2 regions of the Kosakonia beeri genome follow, and region 1 is predicted to be linked to the other one. Evidence: predicted binding sites of a transcription regulator. Region 1 holds the regulator's gene; the other holds the start of a gene.

Region 1 (5,949 bases):
ATCATGGGCGTTTTGCCGCAGCAGGCCGCTTTGCCACTGTGGCCACAACCAGACCATGCCACCAAAGGCAATCAGGCAACCTATCACGGTGTCGATAAATCTGGCGACGATAAACTCCTCGCCATTCAGCGTCAGCAACTGCAGGGTGTACACCGCAGTTATGGTAAAACCGACCATCGCCCAGCCGTAATTCTTGCGGATAATGAGATAACTGATCAGCGTGATCAGCAGCATCGCCGCCAGCGTATATCCCTGTGGTACGTGGAAATGCAGTGTGATACCCGCAATCACCAGACCTGCAAGCGTGCCTGCAGCACGGTGCACAATGCGAACCCGTGTTGCGCCGTAGCCATTTTGCGTAACAAACATCACGGTCATCATGATCCAATATGGCTTGGGTAAATGCAGGGCGCTGCCCATCAGGCTGGCAACACTGAGCATGACGCTAATGCGTGCGGCATTGCGAAGTGCGGAAGACTTCAGTGAAAGATAACTTTTTAACGCCGGGATCAGAGGCAGGCGGCGCTGCGTTTCAGCCATTAAATCCCGGCTGTACAGAGGGCGTTGGGTGCGTAAAACGCGGGCGATACGGCTAAAGTGCCAGGCGCAAAAATGCCCGACCGGGTTATCCGGATGCTGGCGGGCGATTTTCTCCAGCGCACCAACCTGCTTATCCATCGTGAAACGCGTAGGGTATCGGTGATAGAGAATATCATCGGCCAGCACACGCAGGCGTGCAGCAACGGTTTGCGCATTCCAGCGTATCACCTGCTCGGCATGGCTTTGCTCCACCAACTTTTGCACTTCTTCTGGCTGGTGCAAACTGACAGAGATGTGCTCTTGTAGGTCCAGCGCGACCTGGAACACGCGCAACATACGCTTGTAATCATTGTGCTGGTTCGCGGCCAGCATATGCAGTTGCTGATAACACTGACTTATCATATCCACGACTTTTTGCTGGCGGGCCAGCAGCGGTGGCAGGGCGGTTTCTGGATCTTTGTGCTGCGTCAGCAGGCTGTATTTGGCTTCGCAGTAGTCCGCCAGTTCACGGTAAAGCAGGCTTATCGTTTCATGCAGCGGTTGTTCCCGCCACATCCAGAACCAGAACCAGTTAAACAGCCCGTACCACAAGGTACCAAGCGCATAAATCAGTAACGGTTGCCATATTGGCATACTGCCGGCAAGGCTCAGGGTAAAGATGGCAGCAATCAGCGAGGCCGGGAGTAACCGCCCATGCAGTGCACTGATTTCGGCGGTCACGCCAAGTAATAATGTCATGCCGGTGAGGATCAGCGGCAGGGGCAGGTTCTCTGCAAGCAGCAGTTGTACCGCGAGGCTGCATCCTGCAAACAGCGAGCCGCCAATAATCAGGCGTTTAAAGAAACGTTTATGGGGGGTATCAAGACCTGCAATGTTGCAGCAGGCGGGCACGAGGGAGAACAGCAAACCTTGTTGCAAATGACCGACGATTAAGCCGATGGCCACAGGCAAACATAACACCAGCGTTTGCCGCAGTGCGTAGTTGATTTCGGGGTGATAAATCAGCCTGCGCCACATGAGAAAACAAAAACGGCGCACCGGATAAGCGGCGCGCCGTTTTGTCGATTAACGGGTTCCGTAAACCACGATAGTTTTACCGTGTGCGGAAATGAGATTTTGATCTTCCAGCATTTTCAAAATACGGCCCACTGTTTCGCGCGAGCAACCGACGATCTGACCAATTTCCTGACGGGTAATTTTAATTTGCATACCGTCCGGGTGAGTCATTGCGTCTGGCTGTTTCGCCAGGTTCAACAGCGTTTGGGCAATGCGACCTGTCACGTCAAGGAACGCGAGGTTGCCGACTTTCTCTGAAGTGACCTGCAGGCGACGCGCCATTTGCGAGGAAAGGCGCATCAGAATGTCCGGGTTTACCTGGATTAACTGACGGAATTTTTTATAGGAAATTTCGGCCACTTCACATGCGGTCTTAGCGCGTACCCACGCACTGCGCTCCTGACCTTCTTCGAACAGGCCCAGTTCACCGATAAAATCTCCCTGATTCAGGTAAGAGAGGATCATCTCTTTACCTTCTTCATCCTTGATCAGCACTGCCACTGAGCCTTTAACGATGTAATACAACGTTTCCGCTTTTTCACCCTGGTGAATCAGCGTGCTCTTCGACGGGTACTTATGAATGTGGCAATGAGACAAGAACCATTCGAGAGTCGGGTCTGTTTGCGGTTTGCCAAGCACCATGCGCGATTATCCTCTGTTATAAGCTGTCACCAGACACAGGATGTGCACCCTGCCCCTGGGGTTGCAATCTATACACGTTATCGTTCGACTTTGTGTATTCGCTTCCAAATCCTCGGAAGTGGACCGTCAGCGTCATCTGCGGTCTCTAAAGTGTGATGTCAGGCGTGTCTGCGTGACATCCATTTTTTCTGTAGCATCCAGATTGTTTTAGCATAGCTTTAACCGCCTGTCTCCTGGTGTCTCGCTTCAGCATGACGCAGGTCGCCTTCCGTTGCGACTTTTCTTATGTACGCGTAATCTGTAAAGAAAATTGCCACTTCGGAGTAAAGAAAAATGCAGGCACGTGTGAAATGGGTTGAAGGGTTAACCTTCCTCGGTGAGTCCGCCTCGGGCCACCAAATCCTGATGGATGGCAACTCAGGCGATAAAGCACCAAGCCCGATGGAAATGGTGCTGATGGCCGCAGGCGGGTGCAGCGCCATTGATGTGGTGTCTATCCTGCAGAAAGGGCGCCATGACGTTACCGACTGCGAAGTGAAGCTGACCTCAGAGCGTCGCGAAGAAGCCCCGCGTCTGTTCACCCATATCAATCTGCACTTTATCGTCACCGGCAAAGCGCTGAAAGATGCTGCGGTTTCCCGTGCGGTGGATCTCTCTGCGGAGAAGTACTGCTCCGTGGCGTTGATGCTGGAAAAGGCGGTGAACATCACCCATTCCTACGAAGTCATAGAAGCCTGATGTGCTCAGCCCGGTAGCGTGGCGTTACCGGGTTCCCCTAACGCTATTTTATCTTTTTCCCTTCCATCAACCGTTGCACCAGCGGCGTCATGATTAGCTCCATCGCCAGCCCCATTTTTCCGCCAGGCACCACCAGCGTGTCCATATGGGAAATAAACGAGCCTTGCAGCATCGCCAGAAGCCATGGGTAATCAATCCCTTCCAGATTACGAAAGTGGATCACCACAAAACTTTCATCCAGCGAAGGAATGCCTTTCGCGGCAAAAGGGTTCGAGGTATCCACGGTTGGTACACGTTGAAAGTTGATATGCGTGCGCGAGAACTGCGGGGTAATAAAGTTAATGTAATCTTCCATGGAGCGTACCACGGAATCCATTACCGCTTCGCGCGAGTGGCCGCGTTCGCTGGTGTCGCGCACCAGTTTCTGGATCCACTCCAGATTAACAATTGGCACTACGCCGACCAGCAAATCAACATAACGTGATACGTCATGCTGTGGGGTGACCACGCCACCGTGCAGCCCTTCGTAAAAAAGTACATCTGTGGGTTCAGGCAATGGCTGCCAGGGGGTAAACGTACCCGGTACCTGGTTCCAGGGCACGGCTTCATCGTAGGTATGGAGATACTTCCGCGCCTGACCTTTGCCGGTCTGGCCATATTCGCTGAAGGTCTGTTCGAGCAGGCCAAAATCGTTAGCTTCCGGCCCGAAGTAACTGATATGCCGCCCAAGATCGCGCGCTTTGCGGATCGCCATATCCATTTCCGGGCGGGTATAGCGATGAAAACTGTCGCCTTCAACTTCCGCCGCCTGCATACCCAGTTGCGCGAAGATCTTACGAAAAGCGAGGCTGGTGGTGGTCGTTCCCGCACCGCTGGAGCCGGTGACGGCAATGACCGGGTGTTTGGCAGACATAATAACTCCCTGAATTAATGATTATTTTCAGTATAGTCAGCCGCCATGCACCCCGTTAATCGTGGAATTGCCCGCGCGGCATAATATTGACTGTCTCGTGCAGTTCAGACCACACCAGCACTGCTTCGCCGCGTTGCAATTGCCGTTTAACATCGGCGACCTTTTGTTCAAGCGAGCGTTCATGTTCACCATAATCGGTGCCTTCGCGCAAGACAAAGCTCTCAATCAGGTTATCCAGCGTTGCGGTTTCGATCTCTTGCCATGGAATAATCATTTCGCCTCCAGCCAGGGAGAGAGCCAGTCCGGAATACGTGTCTCAAGCCACATTTCCGGGCGACGCAGTGTGCCGCCGACAAAACCCACGTGGCCGCCATGCTCCGTTAACTGATACTCAATATTTGCCGGCAAATGTCCGGCATCCGGGATCACATTATGATCCATAAAAGGATCGTCTTTGGCGTGAATAATCAAGGTCGGTTTACGGATGTCCGGCAGTACCGGCATGGCGCTGCAGCGTCGGTAATAATCCAGTGCGTCGGCGAAGCCGTGGATCTTCGCGGTGATCAGGTCGTCAAACTCACGGATGCGGCGTACTTTGCGCAACGCCGACAACGTTAACGGGAGCGAGCCGGGGTAAGCGCGTAATTTTCGCGCTGCGTTGGCTTTCAGCAGATTGAGTAAATAGCGCTGATAAACGCGTGAGAAACCCTTATCCATATGATAACTGCACGCTTCCAGCACCAGTGGCGCAGAGACAATGACCGCTGCATCGACGGGCAAGTCATCCTCTGCTTTTGCCAGCAGGCAGCCAAGCATATTACCGCCGAGCGAGTACCCAACGGCTGCCGTTGGCGCGGCACCCAGTTCCTGACGCAGCCATTGCAAAAACCAGGTGCCGTCTTCGGTCTCACCAGAGTGGTAAATGCGATTCAGGCGATTAGGAATACCGCTGCAACCGCGAAAATGCATGACGACCCCCAGCCAGCCGCGCGCCTTCGCCGCATGAACCAGACCGTGCGCGTAAGGGCTATGCAGGCTGCCTTCAAGGCCGTGAAATACCACCAGGCGCGGTTTATGCCGCGCCTGGTACGGTTCTTCACTCCAGGCGAGATCGACAAAATCGCCATCCGGCAGCTCAAGACGCTGCCACCACGGTTCAAACTGCAGGCGACGACGTAAAAGGCGTGGCAGCATCGTTTGTAGATGCGGATTGCGCGCACCCGGCATCGGATGAAAATTGTGCGCTTCTCCCTGATCTTCAAGGAAATTTGCCGGTGTAATATCTGCCATCATAATAAAAAATTTAAGTTAATAGACGGTTATTATACTTGCTAACAATTAGGCTGTTTAATACTTTGCTGCTGTTGTAACGTATTACCCCTTACAGACAGCTTCATAAAGACACAAGAAAACCAGCGATTACATTACATTACCGCTGTCTGCCATTTACCCATTGAGGACGTATTGGATGACGGAACATACCTCGCTTGACCTCGCCGCGCCGCAGCAATCAAACCCGTCGATGAATGACCTGCCTGGCAGTGAACACTTAACCCCGGCGGAGCACGCGCAAATCCAGAATATTGTTGAAGAGATCAATATTAACGACCCGGCGTTTTCGTTGGGTTTTGGCGCAAAAACCATGAACAGCATCTCGCAGTTCTCCGACTCCCTGATGCAAGAAGTGCGGGCAAAAGATGCGGGCATTATCGGTACGCAACTGACCGAACTGCTGCAAAAAATCAAAGGGGTGGACATCAGCGCCTTTGAACAAAAACCGGGCTTTCTCGCCTCACTGCCACTGCTGGGATCGCTGTTTAACCGCATTGAGCGCACGCTGCTGGAATACCAGACCCTGTCTGAACAGGTAGAAAATATCACCGCAAAGCTGAATGACGCGATGGTTGATCTGCTGCGCAATATTTCCGTGCTCGAGACCCTCTTTGAGCGTAACCGCGAGGTTTTTCAGCAAATTACGCTGCACATTATTGCCGGTAAGCAAAAGCTGGAGCAGATAAAACAGAATGAACTGCCCGCGTTGCAGGTGCAAGCGGCATCGG
Region 2 (5,949 bases), 1.0 Mb from region 1:
TCGCCGTCGCGCGTGCTGCGGATCACCTGCTCATCGAAGCAGCGTGCAGCCTCGTTAAGCATTAACATCACGCAGCGTTCCGCGATTTGTGCCGCCGCTAATCTGCCACTGCCAGACGCGCCGATCAGGCTGTAGATCGCCGGATCAGGTTGTTTTTTGCTTTTACGCCCTTTCGCCGGGTAAAGATAGAAACCGCGTCCATTTTTTCTGCCTTTGCGATCGTCGTTCAAGATTGCGCTGACAACACTTGCAGGCGCGCTAAACCGCTCGCCGTAAGCCGCCTCCAGCACCGGAATGATCTTTGTTCCAGTATCTATGCCGACTTCGTCCAGCAGTTGAATAGGCCCGACCGGAAAACCAAACTTCACCAGCGCCTGGTCGATAGTTTCAATCCGTTCCCCTTCATGCAGCAGCCGGATCGCCTCGCTGATATAAGGCGCGAGAATACGGTTTACGTAAAAACCCGCTTTATCCGCCACCACAATCGGCGTTTTACCCTGTTTTTTCGCCAGCTTCACAATAGTGGAAATGGTCTGTGGATGCGTTCCCGCATGCGGGATCACCTCCACCAGCGGCATCTTCTCCACCGGGCTGAAAAAATGTAATCCGATCACATTTTGCGGACGAACTGCATGGGCGGCGATATCACCAATGGGTAATGACGAGGTATTGGACGCAAACAGGGTATGCGGCGCGCAGTGGGCTTCCACTTCCGCCACCATTTTTTGCTTCAGCGCCAGATCTTCAAACACGGCTTCGATCACCACGTCACGCTGGGCAAATCCCCGGTAATCCAGCGAGCCGGAGATCTTCGCCATTTGCGCGTCACGCTCCGCCGCTTTGATATGGCGACGGCGTACTTTTTTATCCAGTTCTTGCCAGCTGTATTTCAGGGCATGGTTAATCCCCTTCGCATTAATATCTTTAATGCGAACGGGCAATCCCCCTTTGCAGGCGGTGACGTAGGCAATCCCACCGCCCATCAATCCCCCCCCCAGCACGCCCACGGTTTCTAACGGCCCCGGCGGCGCGTCGCTGCCGGGATCTTTTTTCACCTCTGTACTGGCGAAAAAGAGATGACGCAACGCCCGCGATTGCGGCGTCATTGCCAGTTGCCCAAAGGCACGGGCTTCTGCGTCATAACCGCTGCTGCGCCCCTGCGCCAGCCCCGTTTCCAGCACCGTCAAAATACGCGGTGCGGCAGGGTAATTGCCCTGCGTTTTCTGTTCTGTTTTCTTCGCCACCATGCGAAACAGCAGCGAACGGGCCAGCGGCCCGGCAAGAATACGCTCCCGCACCGGGAGATGTCGGCTGGCAGGACGCTCCTGTTTTGCCAGCCCGGCGGCGGCCTCCAGCAGGATTGACTGCGGAACGACATCGTCCACCAGCCCTGCTTTTAATGCCTGACGGGCGCGAAGCTGCTTCCCGGTCAGGATCATTTCCAGCGCGGTACTGATGCCCACCAGCCTGGGTAGGCGTTGCGTGCCGCCTGAGCCTGGCAGCAGACCAAGCTGAACCTCAGGCAGGCCGAGCACCGTTTTCCCATCATCAGTACAAATACGACGGTGGCAAGCCAGCGCCAGCTCAAGTCCCCCACCCAGGCATGCACCATGAATCGCGGCGATAACCGGGATCGCCAGCGCATGGATCTCCGCCATAATCTGCTGCCCTTGTCGGGCCAGATCTTCCGCCTCTTTTGCGCTATTGCAGCGGGCGATCATATTGATGTCCGCTCCGGCAATAAAGTTATCTGGCTTAGCAGAGATAAACACGACACCGCGCAGCGATTTGTTGTCGCGGATCTGTTTCAGCATCGTGCGGACTTCAGCGCCGAATTCTGTTTTCAGCGTGTTCATCTTTTCATCAGGTACATCAATGGTGATAACGGCAACGTTGTCGGGGCGCACACTGAGCGTAAATGCGGATATCTTCTCCATTATTCAGTCTCCAGAACCATTGCCGCACCCAGCCCGCCTGCCGCACAGGCAGTGACCAGACCAAAACCGCCGCCGCGGCGATGCAGCTCATGCAGCGTTTGCGTGATCATGCGCGCCCCCGTAGCAGCAAACGGATGCCCATAAGCAATTGAGCCACCCAGCACGTTAAACTTGCTCTCGTCCACTTCGCCGGTGGCCTGAGCGCGCCCAAGCACCTCGCGGGCAAATCTGTCGCTTGCCATTAACTGCAGATTGCTGAGGGTTTGCGCGGCAAAGGCTTCATGCATATCCAGTAGGGTCAAATCCGCCATGGTCAACCCGGCTCGTTCAAGCGCCAGCGGCGTCGCCCATGCCGGGCCAAGCAGCATGTCCTGTTGCACGGCGATGGCGGTAAACGCATAGCTGCGCAAATAGCCGAGCGGCGTCAGGCCCAGCTCTTTTGCCCGGGATTCAGTCATCAGGATCACTGCGGCGGCACCGTCGGTCAGCGGCGTACTGTTTGCTGCCGTCACCGTACCATGACGACGATCGAACGCCGGGCGCAATTTCGCGTAATCTGCCAGTGTCGATTGGGTACGCACGTTATTGTCCTGCGTTACCGGATCGCGAAACGGCGGAGCATAAGCGGTCATCACCTCATCGGCCAGTTTTCCCTCCGCCCAGGCTTGCGCCGCAAGCTGGTGCGAACGGTGCGCCAGCGCATCCTGCTGTTCACGGGTAATGCCATACGTTTTCGCCATCTGTTCAGCGGTGTCACCCATTCGCAACCCGGTGGAATACTCCGCTACCGCAGGCGGAACGGGCAGCAGATCGCGCAGGCGCAAGCGTGAAAAAAGCTTTAGTTTTTGCCCCATGGTACGGGCTTTATTGGCGTCGACCAGCGTACGCGCCAGCGTTTTACTGACGCCAATCGGCAGTACAGAAGAGGAGTCCGCTCCGCCAGCTATACCCGCGCGGATGGTACCTGTAAGCAGACTTTCAGCAACATTCGCTACCGCCTGGAAACTGGTCGCACAGGCACGGCTGACGCTGTACGCATCGGTATGCACATTCATGCCCGTACCGAGCACAATCTCGCGGGCGATATTGGGGGCTTCCGGCATTTGCACAACCTGGCCGAAGACCAGTTGTTCTATCACATCGGGTGGGATTTCGCTGCGCGCCAACATTTCTGCTACGACCATTTTGCCGAGATCGATAGCCGGTACACCGTGAAAAACGGTCGCCTGGCGGGCAAAAGGCGTGCGTAGCCCGCTGACAATGGCAATGCGGTCGCCCTGACGGGTGACAAGCGGTAATGCCTGACTCATAACACTCCCCTGTTAACAGCGTAACGCTTTAAGTGGTCTGACCTGATAACAGTCTTAACCAAATTTTTACATTTAGCCAATGGGGGGAGAAAAAAAATGGGAGCTAAGGCACAGAGAAACTTAATAAAACGCTCCCGCAGGACGGGAGCGCAGGCGGGAAGCTTAACGCAGGCCGAGCTGGAAAATCAGGGTTTCCGCTTCGCAGGCAAACACAAAATCGATGTCCAACTGCACGCCGCCATCCACCTCGGTAAAGGAGGACGTGATTTGGCAGGGATCGGATTCAACGCTACGCGCGCGTGCGCTCAGGGCAGACAGCGTTTCTTCCGCGTCAGCACGGTTTGCGAACACACGGCTGTAAGAGGCGGTGCAGTCGGAGTTGTCCATAATGGTGCCAACATCCATACAGCAGCAAACCGGGGTTTCATCAGCACTGCATTTACTCATGGTAGATTTCCTCTGAATTCGCACCCAAGGTGCCAGATAAACGATGTGTTTATTTTACGCCCCGTGGATTCGGCTCTCCAGTTGTTAATGGAATGAATGACCATAAGTGACCGAAATCACACTTAAAAATGATCTAAAACAAAAATGTTCGAATCGACTGATTAACACTGGCCGCAATTTTGCCACGCAGATCCCGTTTCGAAGATCACAATTGAAAAAACTTATATACAACCTTGCAACATTCCCTCTGGTCAGACCTATACTTCCGCCACTGGTCTGATTTCTCTGATGTACCTCAGACCCTACACTTCGCGCTCCGTTACGACATGTAACATAGTTTGAATAAAAATAACTCGATTTCGAATGAGGTTATGGTCATGAGCCAGAAAACCCGTTTTACCAAGTCTGCTCTGGCAGTCGCAGTGGCAATCGTCTCTACCCAGGCCTGGTCCGCAGGCTTTCAACTCAATGAGTTCTCGTCTTCTGGTCTTGGCCGTGCCTATTCCGGTGAGGGCGCGATTGCAGATGATGCAGGAAACGCCAGCCGCAACCCCGCACTGATTATGATGTACGATCGACCGATGTTCTCGGGCGGTGCGGTGTTCGTCGATCCGGACGTCAATGTGAAGGGCCGTTCCGCCATTGGTAACGATGCCAGCCAGGACAATATCGCGCCGACGGCGTGGGTGCCAAACCTGCACTTTGTGGCGCCGATTAACGACCAGTTTGGCTGGGGTGCGTCTGTCACCTCCAACTATGGCCTGGCTACCGAGTTCAACGATAGCTACACAGCCGGCTCCATGGGCGGTAAAACGGATCTCGAAACCCTCAACCTGAACCTGAGTGGTGCCTATCGCCTGGACAGCCACTGGAGCTTCGGGCTTGGTTTTAATGCCGTTTATGCTAAAGCCAAAGTTGAACGTTATGCTGGCGACCTGCCACAGATGGTAGATGCTCAAACAGGCGGTGTGTATAACTTATCTCGTGCCATTCCGGCCAATACACAAATTGCGCGCCTGAAAGGTGATGAATGGGGTTATGGCTGGAACGCAGGTATTTTGTACGAGTTGGATAAAAACAACCGCTACGGTTTTACCTATCGCTCAGAAGTTAAAATCGACTTTGATGGCGATTATCGCAGCAACCTGCCGTTAGCCGTGAACACGCTGGCCCCGAGATTAGGTCTTAGCACTCTGCCTTATGCGACTGCCGGGTCCACGATTAATGGCGCACTGACACTGAATCTGCCGGAAATGTGGGAGATCTCGGGTTACAACCGTATCGACCCGCAGTGGGCTATCCACTACAGCATGACCTACACCAGCTGGAGCCAGTTCCAGGAACTGAAAGCCACCGGCAGCAATGGTCAGACGCTGTTCTATAAAGATGAAAGCTTTAAAGATGCGTACCGCATTGCGTTAGGCACCACCTACTACATGGACGATAACTGGACCTTCCGCGCCGGTATCGCCTATGACGACAGCCCGGTTCCTGCAGATAAACGCTCCATTTCTATTCCGGACCAGGATCGTCTGTGGCTGAGCACCGGTGCGACTTACGCCTTCAATAAAGATGCGTCCGTCGACGTCGGCGTTTCGTATATGCATGGTCAGAAAGTGAAGTTCACCGAAGGCCCTTACACCTTCGAATCCAGCGGCCGTGCATGGCTGTATGGCATGAACTTTAACTACGGGTTCTGATAAACAGGCAGCAATAAAAAAGGTGAGCTTCGGCTCACCTTTTTTTATTGATGTCGCGGTTACTCGGCATCGATATCTTTCAAATCGCCCTCGATTGCTTTCGCGTTCGGGTTCTCCTGCGGCTTCAGCTTGCCGCCATTGGCGATAAAATCGTGGCGCTGGAAGTAGGCTTCACGCACCAGAATATACGGATCAGAAGACTGGCGCAGCAGACCATCGGAATCCAGAAGTTGCGCGCGGGATTCAACCCCTTCAAGTGTCCATTTGCCGACGGAGAGCGGCCAGGTCAACCAGGAAAGCACCGGATAGAGTGTATCCACGGCATCGCCGCCATCTTCACGCAGGGTAAAGCTACCGTAGAATGGCAGTTGCATGTACGGGCCGTAACCCATGCCGTAATGACCCAACGTGCTGCCGAAGCGGTGCGGTTCGACACGCTGCAGTTTTGTATTCGACATCCCGGCGACATCCATAAAGCCGCCCATGCCCAGCAGGGTGTTCAGGAAGAAACGGGTGAAATGCACCATCCCCTGGTAGGGATCGCCCTGTAAGAAG

The links. The regulator CRP, encoded in region 1, controls carbon source genes, mostly activating them, when cyclic AMP is high. The targets are predictions, from matches to a motif close to ATGTGANNNNNNTCACAT.
Region 2: ACUY4S_RS07240 (YfcZ/YiiS family protein) is a predicted target of CRP. The motif match lies at 3,799-3,816, and genes of this name have one in related genera.

What each region holds. Positions count from the first base shown of each region.
Region 1 is NZ_CM135106.1:450,295-456,243, forward strand. It holds gene ACUY4S_RS02125 (YccS/YhfK family putative transporter) at 1-1,557, opposite strand, end outside; gene crp (cAMP-activated global transcriptional regulator CRP) at 1,606-2,238, opposite strand; gene ACUY4S_RS02135 (OsmC family protein) at 2,572-2,976, shown strand; gene ACUY4S_RS02140 (phosphoribulokinase) at 3,020-3,889, opposite strand; gene ACUY4S_RS02145 (YheU family protein) at 3,945-4,163, opposite strand; gene ACUY4S_RS02150 (hydrolase) at 4,160-5,179, opposite strand; gene ACUY4S_RS02155 (toxic anion resistance protein) at 5,358-5,949, shown strand, end outside.
Region 2 is NZ_CM135106.1:1,493,726-1,499,674, reverse strand. It holds gene fadJ (fatty acid oxidation complex subunit alpha FadJ) at 1-1,937, opposite strand, end outside; gene fadI (acetyl-CoA C-acyltransferase FadI) at 1,937-3,247, opposite strand; gene ACUY4S_RS07240 (YfcZ/YiiS family protein) at 3,410-3,694, opposite strand; gene fadL (long-chain fatty acid transporter FadL) at 4,066-5,394, shown strand; gene mlaA (phospholipid-binding lipoprotein MlaA) at 5,454-5,949, opposite strand, start outside.